DNA from 2 places in the Cytobacillus sp. MT66 genome. Region 1 is predicted to be linked to the other one. Evidence: predicted binding sites of a transcription regulator. Region 1 holds the regulator's gene; the other holds the start of a gene.
What was found. The regulator LexA, encoded in region 1, represses DNA repair genes until DNA is damaged. The targets are predictions, from matches to a motif close to CGAACATATGTTCG.
Positions count from the first base shown of each region.

Region 2: a site for LexA is predicted at 2,560-2,573, ahead of parE (DNA topoisomerase IV subunit B). Genes of this name have one in related genera too.

Region 1 covers NZ_JBXAFB010000003.1:141,034-146,690, reverse strand. Annotated here, with positions in the region: gene AC1Q59_RS06680 (HAMP domain-containing sensor histidine kinase) at 1-777, opposite strand, end outside; gene AC1Q59_RS06675 (response regulator transcription factor) at 764-1,462, opposite strand; gene AC1Q59_RS06670 (cytochrome c biogenesis CcdA family protein) at 1,477-2,190, opposite strand; gene lexA (transcriptional repressor LexA) at 2,449-3,072, opposite strand; gene yneA (cell division suppressor protein YneA) at 3,227-3,544, shown strand; gene AC1Q59_RS06655 (YneB family resolvase-like protein) at 3,566-4,213, shown strand; gene AC1Q59_RS06650 (DUF896 domain-containing protein) at 4,340-4,570, shown strand; gene tkt (transketolase) at 4,745-5,657, shown strand, end outside.
Region 2 covers NZ_JBXAFB010000001.1:337,777-343,433, reverse strand. Annotated here, with positions in the region: gene AC1Q59_RS01680 (M20 family metallopeptidase) at 1-529, shown strand, start outside; gene AC1Q59_RS01675 (5'-deoxyadenosine deaminase) at 526-1,863, shown strand; gene AC1Q59_RS01670 (CoA-binding protein) at 1,972-2,385, shown strand; gene parE (DNA topoisomerase IV subunit B) at 2,702-4,681, shown strand; gene parC (DNA topoisomerase IV subunit A) at 4,678-5,657, shown strand, end outside.

The DNA.
Region 1 (5,657 bases):
ATTTTGAAAAATATTTGTAAAAACTTGCATCAGGCCGTTTTTATTACCCTCAATAATTCCAGATTCTATCTGAAAGCTTGTTTCTGAAAACTTATCTTCCATTCTCAAATGAAAAACTTTTATTGATTCTGATAGTGTTTTATCGATTTCGACATGTTCAAAGGGTTTTTCTAAAAAATAGACGCCATTATTCCAAGAATTGAGTTCAGTAATTAGTTCAACAATTCCTGTAATTCGCCGAGATTCCTCTAAAAGTGAGCCAAATAATTCTGAGTTTCCTTCAATCACCTTATTTTGGAGAGCTTCGAGATAGCCATTTATATTTGTTAATGGTGTGCGAAGCTCATGGGCAATATCTCGAAGCATTTCTTCTCGCTGTTCTTGTACCTTATGGAGTGTATCGGCCATGGAATTAAAGTTCTCAATAAGGTCCTTCATTTCACCTGAGGCAGCTATATGGACTTTTGTGGGGTGATTTCTTTCTTTAATTTCTTTGGCTGCTGAGGACAATTGCTTAATCGGCTTGATGATTTTTTTTACGGTAATATAGTGAAATAAACCCGCGATAAAAAATGCAAGGACACTAACTTTAAATAAATAGCCATCTAAGGTATGAACAAGGACCTGTCCAGTCATATCTTCTGAATTAACCAAAAAACAGGCATAATTTTTAACTGATAAGCCGGCAAAAAGGATCACGAGAAGGATTACAATACTATTTAAAAACACTAACTTTAATAGAAGGTTTGACTTGGAAACTTTTTTAATGGCCCACAAATTTATACCCCATTCCTCTTACAGTTTGAATATAATCTTTAGGTGTCTTTTCCTTAATTTTTTCACGTAGATGCTTAATATGAACATCAATGGTGCGGTCAGATACGGCTTTTTCATTATTTTCGTAAATATACTGCAAAATTTGTTCCCTTGATAAGATCTGATTTGCATGCTGCATGAAGGTGTGAAGAAGTTTAAACTCAAACTGAGTTAAGTTTATTTGTTCACCATTAATCAAAGCTTCTCCTTTTGCAGGCTTAATAGTGAAACCTGTAAAAGTAAGCTTTCCGCATCGGCTGGCAGTTCTTCTCAATACTGCTTCAATGCGTACCATCAATTCAGCAGGACTAAATGGTTTGACTACGTAATCATCTGCGCCTAATTTAAACCCTTTTATACGGTCTTTTTCCGTTACTTTAGCAGTGAGCATAATGATTGGCATTAGACTTTTTAAATCTTCACGCACCCAAGTGCAAATTTCTTCACCGCTAATACCAGGTAACATAAGATCTAATATTAAAATACAGGGATCAAGTATTTCAATTTTTTCTTTTGCCTCATACCCATCTTTAGCTTCAATGACTTCGTATCCTTCCTTTTCTAGGTAGATTCTAACGAGATTACGGATTTTTGCATCGTCTTCAACTACTAATACTGATTTGCCGATAAGGTTAGTGTTAATCAAGTAATCACCCTTTTCTAAAGCTGAAATAAACTATAAGCTGATAACCAAGCACTTATTTTTTGCATTTGCCCGCTTAACACTAGGAAACCAAGCATAATCATGACCATCCCATTAATAAAAGCTAATTTTGATAGTAATTTATTAATTTTTCTCATTGTCTTTAAAGAATAGGATATAACAACTGATATGATAAGAAATGGAATAGCCATTCCAATTGAATAGGCAGCTAAAAGAAAGATCCCTTGAGTAAGAGTATCCGATGAACTTGCTAATAATAGTATGGATGATAAAGCAAGTCCCACACAAGGAGACCACCCGCTGGCAAAAGCCATCCCAAGTAATATTGAACTAAATATGCTTTTGGATTTTTGTTTAGGCTGAAATCTTTTTTCTTTCATGAGAAACTTAAATTTCAGCAATCCAGCCATCTGCAGACCAAATACGATAATTAGTAAACCCGCAATCTGCATAATTATTAACCGATACTCCATTAATAACTTTCCAATAAAACTGGCAGAAGCTCCAAGTGCAATAAAAATAATACTAAAACCAATGATAAAGCCCATAGATCGAAAATAAAGTTTTGAACGGTTGATTTCAAGCTTTGAGTCCTCAATTTTTCCGCCTGTTAAATGGGTGATATAGGCAGGCAAGAGGGGAAACACACAGGGAGAGAAAAAAGACAGCACTCCGCCAGCTAATGCAAAATATATTCCAATATCATTCATAGTCCTCACTCCTTCTATAGTTATTTTAAAAATGGTTTGTTAAAGTTTGATTAAGATAATCAAGTTCATCCATGTCATTTACATATAAAAGGGATCTGAATAGAATAGGACTATTTTGCTTTTGCTTTAATAGAGGGGCATATAATTCATTAAACGGCAGTAATAATACCTATACTCCAGGTGGAAGGATTAGCATGATAAGCAAGCCTTTTGTAAAATTGGATATAAAAAAAGGGATGCTAGATGCATCCCTTTTTTCTAGTGAATATGACGATATACCCCGATAACCTTCCCTAAAATGGAGACATTCCGAAGAATAATAGGTTCCATTGTGGAGTTTTCAGGCTGAAGTCTGATCCACTCCTTTTCTTTGAAAAAACGCTTGACCGTAGCTTCATCGTCCTCGGTCATTGCAACGATGATTTCTCCGTTATTGGCCGTGCTTTGCTGCTTGACTATAACATAATCTCCATCTAGTATTCCTGCTTCAATCATACTTTCACCCATGACTTCAAGCATGAAAATTTGTTCGTCCGATGGAGCGAATCTTTCCGGAAGCGGGAAGTACTCCTCGACATTTTCAATTGCTGTAATAGGCTGTCCAGCTGTTACTTTTCCTACGATCGGGACATTAATTACACGATAATCTGGTATTTGCTGAGGATCTTCTAAATCTAGTATTTCAATTGCCCGCGGCTTCGTGGGGTCCCTGCGGATTAATCCTTTGCTTTCAAGTCTTGAAAGATGACCGTGAACCGTGGAGCTAGAGGCAAGTCCGACAGCTTCCCCAATTTCTCTGACAGAAGGCGGATAGCCCTTTAGCTTAACCTCTTCTTTAATAAAATCTAATATATCCTGCTGCCTTTTAGATAACTTAACCATCGCATTACACCTCGGCTGTTTTTCTTACCATAAGTATAGCATCTTTTACCAAACAGTACAAACATAAGTTCGAATTTTTCTTGACACAAAACAAATGTTCTGGTTAAAATAAAAATATAAAAAGCGAACGTATATTCCGTATGAGGTGAAGATAATGAAATATTTATGGAACAAATACTCTTATACTATTGTTTTATTTGCCATCAGTCTATTAGCTGCATTTATGCTTTCCCTTCAAATAGATAGCCCGGAGAGTGAAAATTATATTAAAATTACTGTTAACGAAGGCGATTCTCTTTGGAAAATTGCTGAAGAATATTCAAATGAACATACATTAGCCATTAATGACTTTATTCACTGGGTTCAAAACAATAATGGTATTGCAGATGGAAGAATTTATCCAGGCGAAGAGATCATTATACCGGTAATTCAAGTAAATGAGACCCGGACAGAACTGGCAAGCTTAAAATAATAATTTATAGAAGGGGACTACATGAAAGCAATTATTTACTGCCGTGTCAGCACAACAAAAGAATCACAAGAAACATCATTAGCTAGGCAGGAAGAAGAGTTAAACAAATTGGCCAGCCAAATGGACTTTCAAATCATTAAAATTATCCGCGAACAGGCAAGCGGCTATGATTTAGAACGGGAAGGAATACTTGAGCTTCTCTCGATAATAAAGGAACAGAAAATTAATGCAGTACTAATACAAGATGAAACGAGACTTGGCAGGGGAAATGCAAAAATCGCCATTCTCCACTGTATTTTAAAAGAAGGTGTACAGCTATATACCATTTCTCATCATGGCGAGCTGCTGCTTTCCGATTCTGATTCCATGGTATTAAATATAGTTAGTATGGTAGAGGAGTATCAAAGAAAGCTGCATAATATAAAAATTAAACGAGGGATGAAAAGAGCTGTCAGAAATGGCTATAAACCTGAAAGAAACCTTTCCAATTTAGGTATTCACTCTGGACGTGAAAGGATTGAAGCACCTATCGAAGAAATCATCAGGCTCCGGCAGAATGGTCTGACATTCGCTGAAATAGCCGCTACACTAAGAGGTTTTGGATATGTGATATCCAAAGCAACTGTACATAGAAGATATCAGGAATATACAGCTTCATCTATAGAATAAAAGCAGATCATTCTCTTCAAATCAGGTTAAGTTTCTTGTAAATATCACTCTTTTCTAGTAACATGACCTTGAGTAAATCTGCGAGAACGATTTGCTCTAAGTAATTCTAGAATAAGGAGCTTGAAAATGCTGCCAAAAACCAAACTTGATCGTATTAATTTTCTGGCAAAGAAGGCTAAGGAATCAGGGCTAACAAAAGAAGAAGCGAAAGAGCAATCTGCCCTGCGCAGAGAATATTTAGAAACATTTCGTTCCTCCATGCTAACCACCTTAAAAGGGGTAACCATAATTGATCCAAATGGACAAGATGTTACACCTCAAAAGTTAAAAAATATCCAAAAGAAAAATTTACATTAATTAATAGAAGGGATACATGCATTTGTATGCCCTTTTTACATATTTAGATACCTTTTAGATAATATTACTAGACAAACCGACTTTTTTTGCAAAATTTGATACAATTTGTTGTATTAGGCAAAGGCTGCCTATAATATTAAAGAGTAATTATTACTCGCGGAGGGATTGGACAAAATGTTTGATCAAAATGATGCTTTATCGATAAGTTCTATTAGGACATTATCTATTGATGCAATTGAAAAGGCAAATTCCGGTCATCCTGGAATGCCTATGGGTGCAGCGCCGATGGCATATGCACTTTGGACAAGGTTTATGAACCATAATCCGAAAAATCCTAAGTGGTTTAACCGTGATCGTTTTGTACTTTCAGCTGGTCATGGTTCCATGCTATTATACAGCCTTCTTCATCTTTCTGGTTATGATGTTTCAATGGAAGATATTAAGGAATTCAGACAGTGGGGAAGCAAAACACCGGGACACCCAGAGTACGGCCATACACCAGGCGTTGATGCTACAACAGGTCCCCTTGGACAAGGCATTGCCATGTCAGTGGGAATGGCGATGGCTGAACGTCATTTAGCAGCCGTTTATAATAAAGAAGGCTTTCCGCTAGTTGACCACTATACATACAGCATTTGCGGAGATGGAGATTTGATGGAAGGGGTATCTGCAGAAGCTGCATCACTTGCAGGGCATTTAAAGCTTGGCAGATTAATCGTTCTATATGATTCAAATGATATCTCACTTGATGGCGATTTAAATAAATCCTTCTCTGAAAGTGTTGAACAGCGTTTTAAGTCTTACGGATGGCAATACTTGCGTGTTGAGGATGGAAATGATCTATCCGAAATCTCAAAAGCCATTGAAGAGGCCAAAGCAGATGAAAATCGTCCTGCGATGATTGAAGTAAGAACGATTATTGGCTATGGCTCACCGAATAAATCTGGTAAATCTGATGTACACGGTGCTCCGCTTGGTGCAGACGAATTAAAGTTAACCAAGGAATCTTATAATTGGACCTTCGATCAAGACTTCCATGTGCCTGAAGAAGTATACGAGCAATTTAGGAAACATGTGGCAGAAAAAG
Region 2 (5,657 bases), on a different contig from region 1:
GACAGTGAAGGAGCCACTTGGAAGCAGCAGTCTTGCATTGACCATGATTGAGGGTGGAATACAAACCAATGTGGTTCCAGACAGATGCACGCTTCGTGTTGATATTCGTACTGTTCCTCCGCAATCCCATGATGATTTAATTGATGAACTTGAGAAAAAATTAAATGACCTTGCAGAAAAGAATGAGATCTATCAATTTAAAGTCTCAAAAATTTTAGATCGTCCCGCCATTTTAACTGCAGAATCATCGGATATTATCCAATGCGCTTTAGCCATTAAGGATGAAGGTAATTCGGATTGCTTTGGGGTTTCCTATTATACTGATGCCGCTGTTCTTAACCCTAGAAGTGAAATTCCCACCTTAATTTATGGTCCAGGAGATGAGAAGCTTGCGCACCAGCCAAATGAATGGGTTAGCTTATCAGCCTATAAAAGATCAATTAATTTTTATAAAGAATTAATTCTTTCGTACGATAAAACGACAAACGATCTGCCAATTCATCTCCAGGAAAGAGGGGGAAGCCATTGAGCAGTATTCTGATAAAAAATGCAGAAATTATTACCATGAATGAAAAAGAAGAAATCGTTCAAGGGGATATTTATGTTGTTGATGATCGGATTACTGATATTGGCAAAGATTTATCCTATGCAGCCAGCAAAGTGATTGATGCTTCAGGAAAAACAGTAATTCCTGGCTTTATCCAAACCCATATCCATCTCTGTCAAACATTATTCCGCGGCCAGGCAGATGATCTTGAACTGATGGATTGGCTAAAACAAAAGATATGGCCGCTGGAAGCTTCACATGATGAAGAATCTATCTATTATTCGGCTATGCTTGGGATCGGCGAGCTGCTGCAGAGCGGGACGACCACGGTTGTGGATATGGAAACTGTTCACCACACGGATTCAGCCTTTCAAGCCATAGCTCAAACGGGAATTCGCGCCCTAGCCGGAAAGGTCATGATGGATAAAGGAGATGAAGTTCCTGTTTTATTAAGAGAAAATACAAAGACATCCATCCAAGAAAGTGTTGATCTCCTTGAAAAATGGCATAACTATGACGGGGGAAGGATTCAATACGCTTTTTGCCCCCGCTTTGTCGTATCATGCACGGAGGAATTATTGACAAATGTGAGAGATCTCTCTGTGAAATACAATGTGCGGGTTCATACACATGCTTCAGAAAACGCAAATGAAATTTTAATTGTCGAACAAGAGCATGGCATGAGGAATGTTGTATATTTAGACAGCATAGGCCTTGCAAATGAACGCTTGATTCTTGCCCACTGTGTATGGCTGGATGAGGAAGAAAAAAGAATTATTAAAGAAAGAGGGGTTAAGGTTAGCCACTGTCCAGGGTCTAACCTAAAGCTTGCTTCCGGCATTGCGGATATCCCTTCGATGCTTGATGCCCATTCACATGTAAGCCTTGGTGCAGATGGTGCGCCTTGCAACAACAACCTTGATATGTTTAATGAAATGCGGCTGGCTGCCATCATTCAAAAGCCTATTTCTGGACCGACGGTTATGAATGCTAGAACGGTATTTAGAATGGCGACCATAGGCGGAGCCAAAGCAGTGGGAATGGAGAATGAAATCGGCAGCCTAGAAATAGGGAAAAAGGCTGATCTAGCTATTTTAAATTTAAATGACTTCCATGTATACCCCTCCTTTGACATTGACCCAATCTCAAGAATTGTCTACTCAGCTACAAGAGCAGATGTTGAATCTACCATCGTTAACGGAAAGCTAGTGATGGAAAATAGACGCATGAATACCATTGATAAGAATATGGTCCTGAAGGAGTCAAATAAGGCTATCAAAAGACTGGTTAAAAAGCTTGAAAAAATCGCCTATTAATATAAAAAATCAAAGATTTTCAAATTTTTCTCTCCCAGGATTAGAAAATCCAGTTAAATTTCGGTAATATGAAGATAGGGAAGCAAACATTATGTGGGAGGGTTATAAATGACAATTGAAATTCCTAGCCGGGAAGAACTCGGTGTAATATTAAAAAAAGCGAAACGCATTGCAGTTGTGGGGTTAAGCGGAAACCCTGAGAGAACATCTTATATGGTATCAAAAGCCATGCAGGATGCAGGATACGAGATTATTCCAGTAAATCCAGCAGTCGATGAGGTCTTAGGTGTAAAGGCTGTATCCAGTTTAAAGGAAATCGAAGGACATATTGATATCGTTAACGTCTTTCGCCGTTCAGAGCATTTGCTTGAAGTAGCAAAAGAATTTGTGGAAATCGACGCTGATGTTTATTGGGCTCAGTTAGGATGCATAGATGAGGAAGCTTATAACTTCCTAAAGGAAAAGGGTTTCACTGTTGTAATGGACCGCTGTATCAAGGTTGAACATGCATTAACGAAATAATATTCCGGCATGAGATCTTATCAGGTCTCATGTTTTTTATTGGAAAAAGATGGCGGAAGAATGCTCTTCTTTTCACTAGTTCTTGACACCTATTTGGAAAAACAGATTTGCCAAATCAAAATAAATAGATAAAATAAAGCGTAGACCATTTGCTTTATGGTAAAATATCAATACAGAACATTCGTTCTTGTTTTGAATGATGCGATATTTCTTCGATAATTAAAGGATAAATTCATAAAAGGACGAATACGTAACTGAATGGTTATTTTGATTCATCATAGCCATTCTTTTTGCAGTTGATGAAAGGGGAATGTTTGTGGCACGAAATCAGGAAGCTTTTGACTACAATGATGATGCCATACAAGTGCTCGAGGGTTTAGAAGCAGTTCGAAAAAGACCCGGGATGTATATTGGGAGTACGGATGCAAGGGGCTTGCACCATCTTGTATATGAAATCGTAGATAATGCAGTTGATGAAGCGTTAGCAGGTTATGGAGATCAAATCATTGTTAAAATACATAAAGACAATTCGATCAGTGTAACTGATAAGGGACGGGGGATGCCAACGGGAATGCACCGTACAGGCAAGCCTACACCTGAAGTAATATTAACTGTTTTACATGCTGGCGGTAAATTTGGCCAGGGCGGATATAAAACAAGCGGCGGTCTGCACGGTGTCGGTGCTTCTGTTGTTAACGCACTATCACAGTGGCTGGTTGTAAAAATTAAACGTGACGGAAATGTATATGAACAGCGTTTTGAAAATGGAGGAAAACCTGTTACTACGCTTGAAAAGACCGGTAAAACAAACCAAACGGGAACAACCATTCATTTTAAGCCAGACCCTAGTATTTTTTCAGTAACTGTATATAACTATGAAACACTGTGTGAACGGCTGCGGGAATCAGCTTTCCTTTTAAGAGGAATGAAAATTGAAATCATTGATGAACGCGAAGGAAAGCACGAAATTTTTCATTATGAAAATGGGATTGAGGCATTTGTTGAATATTTAAATGAAGAAAAAGATGTCCTTCATTCCGTTGTGAGCTTTGAGGGCGAGCAGAATGGGATTGAGGTAGATTTTGCCTTTCAATTTAATGACGGTTATTCAGAAAATGTCCTTTCTTTTGTTAACAATGTTCGCACGAAAGACGGAGGCACTCATGAAGCTGGGGCTAGAACGGCTATGACACGCGTGTTTAATGAGTATGCAAGAAAAGTAAATCTTTTAAAGGAAAAAGAGAAGAATTTAGATGGCGCTGATATAAGAGAAGGCTTTACCGCCATTATTTCTGTAAGAGTTCCTGAGGATTTGCTGCAATTTGAAGGGCAAACCAAAGGGAAACTTGGAACAAGTGAGGCTCGTTCCGCTGTGGATGCAGTTGTTTCAGAGCATCTTTCCTATTTTCTCGAGGAAAATCCAAATATCAGTACGCTTTTGATCAAAAAATCCATAAAAGCATACCAAGCGAGGGAAGCTGCCAGAAAAGCAAGGGAGGATGCGAGGAGCGGGAAGAAAAAGAAACGTTCAGAAGCCCTTTTATCGGGTAAGCTCACACCTGCGCAATCCCGAAATCCTCAGAAAAACGAATTATATTTAGTTGAGGGCGACTCTGCAGGAGGCTCAGCAAAGCAGGGGCGTGACCGCCGATTTCAAGCTGTGCTGCCTCTTCGGGGAAAAGTCATTAATACAGAAAAAGCAAAGCTGCAGGACATATTCAAAAATGAAGAAATAAATACGATTATCCATACGGTTGGAGCCGGAGTTGGAGCCGATTTTAATCTAGAAGATGTTAATTACGATAAGATTATTATTATGACAGATGCGGATACTGATGGTGCACATATTCAGGTCCTTCTTCTAACTTTCTTCTACCGTTATATGAGACCTCTTCTTGATGCCGGAAAAGTGTTCATCGCCCTGCCGCCTCTATATAAAGTCAGCAAAGGGGCAGGAAAAAAGGAGAAAATCGAATATGCTTGGAGTGACGATGATCTCCAGGATGCGATTAAAAAAGTTGGAAAAGGATACATGCTCCAGCGATATAAAGGTCTTGGCGAAATGAATGCCGATCAGCTATGGGATACAACGATGAACCCAGAAACCCGCACATTGATCCGTGTAAGAATTGATGATGCAGCAAGAGCGGAACGCCGTGTAACTACCCTTATGGGCGATAAGGTAGAACCGCGCCGCAAGTGGATTGAATCAAATGTAGCGTTTGGCATGGAAGAAGATGCGAGTATACTTGAAAATGAAAATATATCTGTGTTAGAGGAGGAGATTGATTCATGAGCACACCTGAAAAATTTCGTGATCTCCCTCTTGAAGATGTCATCGGTGACAGGTTTGGCCGCTATAGTAAGTATATTATTCAAGACCGTGCCCTGCCTGATGCCCGAGATGGGTTAAAGCCGGTTCAGCGGAGAATTTTGTATGCCATGCATGTCGAAGGAAATACACATGAGAAGGGCTTTAGAAAGTCCGCAAAAACCGTCGGAAATGTGATAGGCAATTACCATCCTCATGGTGACACCTCCGTCTATGATGCTATGGTCCGCCTGAGTCAGGATTGGAAGATAAGAAATCCCTTAATCGAAATGCATGGGAATAACGGCAGTAATGATGGGGATCCGCCCGCTGCGATGCGTTATACAGAAGCAAGGCTTTCAGCTATCTCTTCAGAGCTTTTAAAGGATATTGAAAAGCGCACCGTCGAATTTGTGCCAAATTTTGATGATACATCAAATGAGCCAACGGTGTTGCCGGCTATGTTCCCAAACCTTTTGGTTAATGGCTCTACAGGCATATCTGCAGGGTATGCGACTGAAATTCCGCCTCATCATTTGAACGAAGTGATTGATGGGGTCATTTATCGGATGGACAACCCTAATTGTTCGGTGGATGAATTAATGCAATATATTAAAGGTCCGGATTTTCCAACTGGCGGGATTATTCAAGGCGTCGATGGAATTAAAAAGGCTTACGAAACTGGTAAAGGCAAAATTATTGTTAGAGGAAAAGCTGAATTTGAGACGATCCGCGGCGGGAAAAAACAAATTGTAGTCACAGAAATCCCATTTGAAGTGAATAAAGCAAACCTTGTTAAAAGGATTGATGAGTTCAGGTTAGACCGCAAAGTAGAAGGCATTTCCGAAGTGCGTGATGAGACAGACCGCACAGGTCTAAGAATCGTGATTGAATTAAAAAAAGAAGCAGATCCAGAGGGTGTGCTTAATTACCTTTATAAAAACAGTGACCTGCAGGTTCC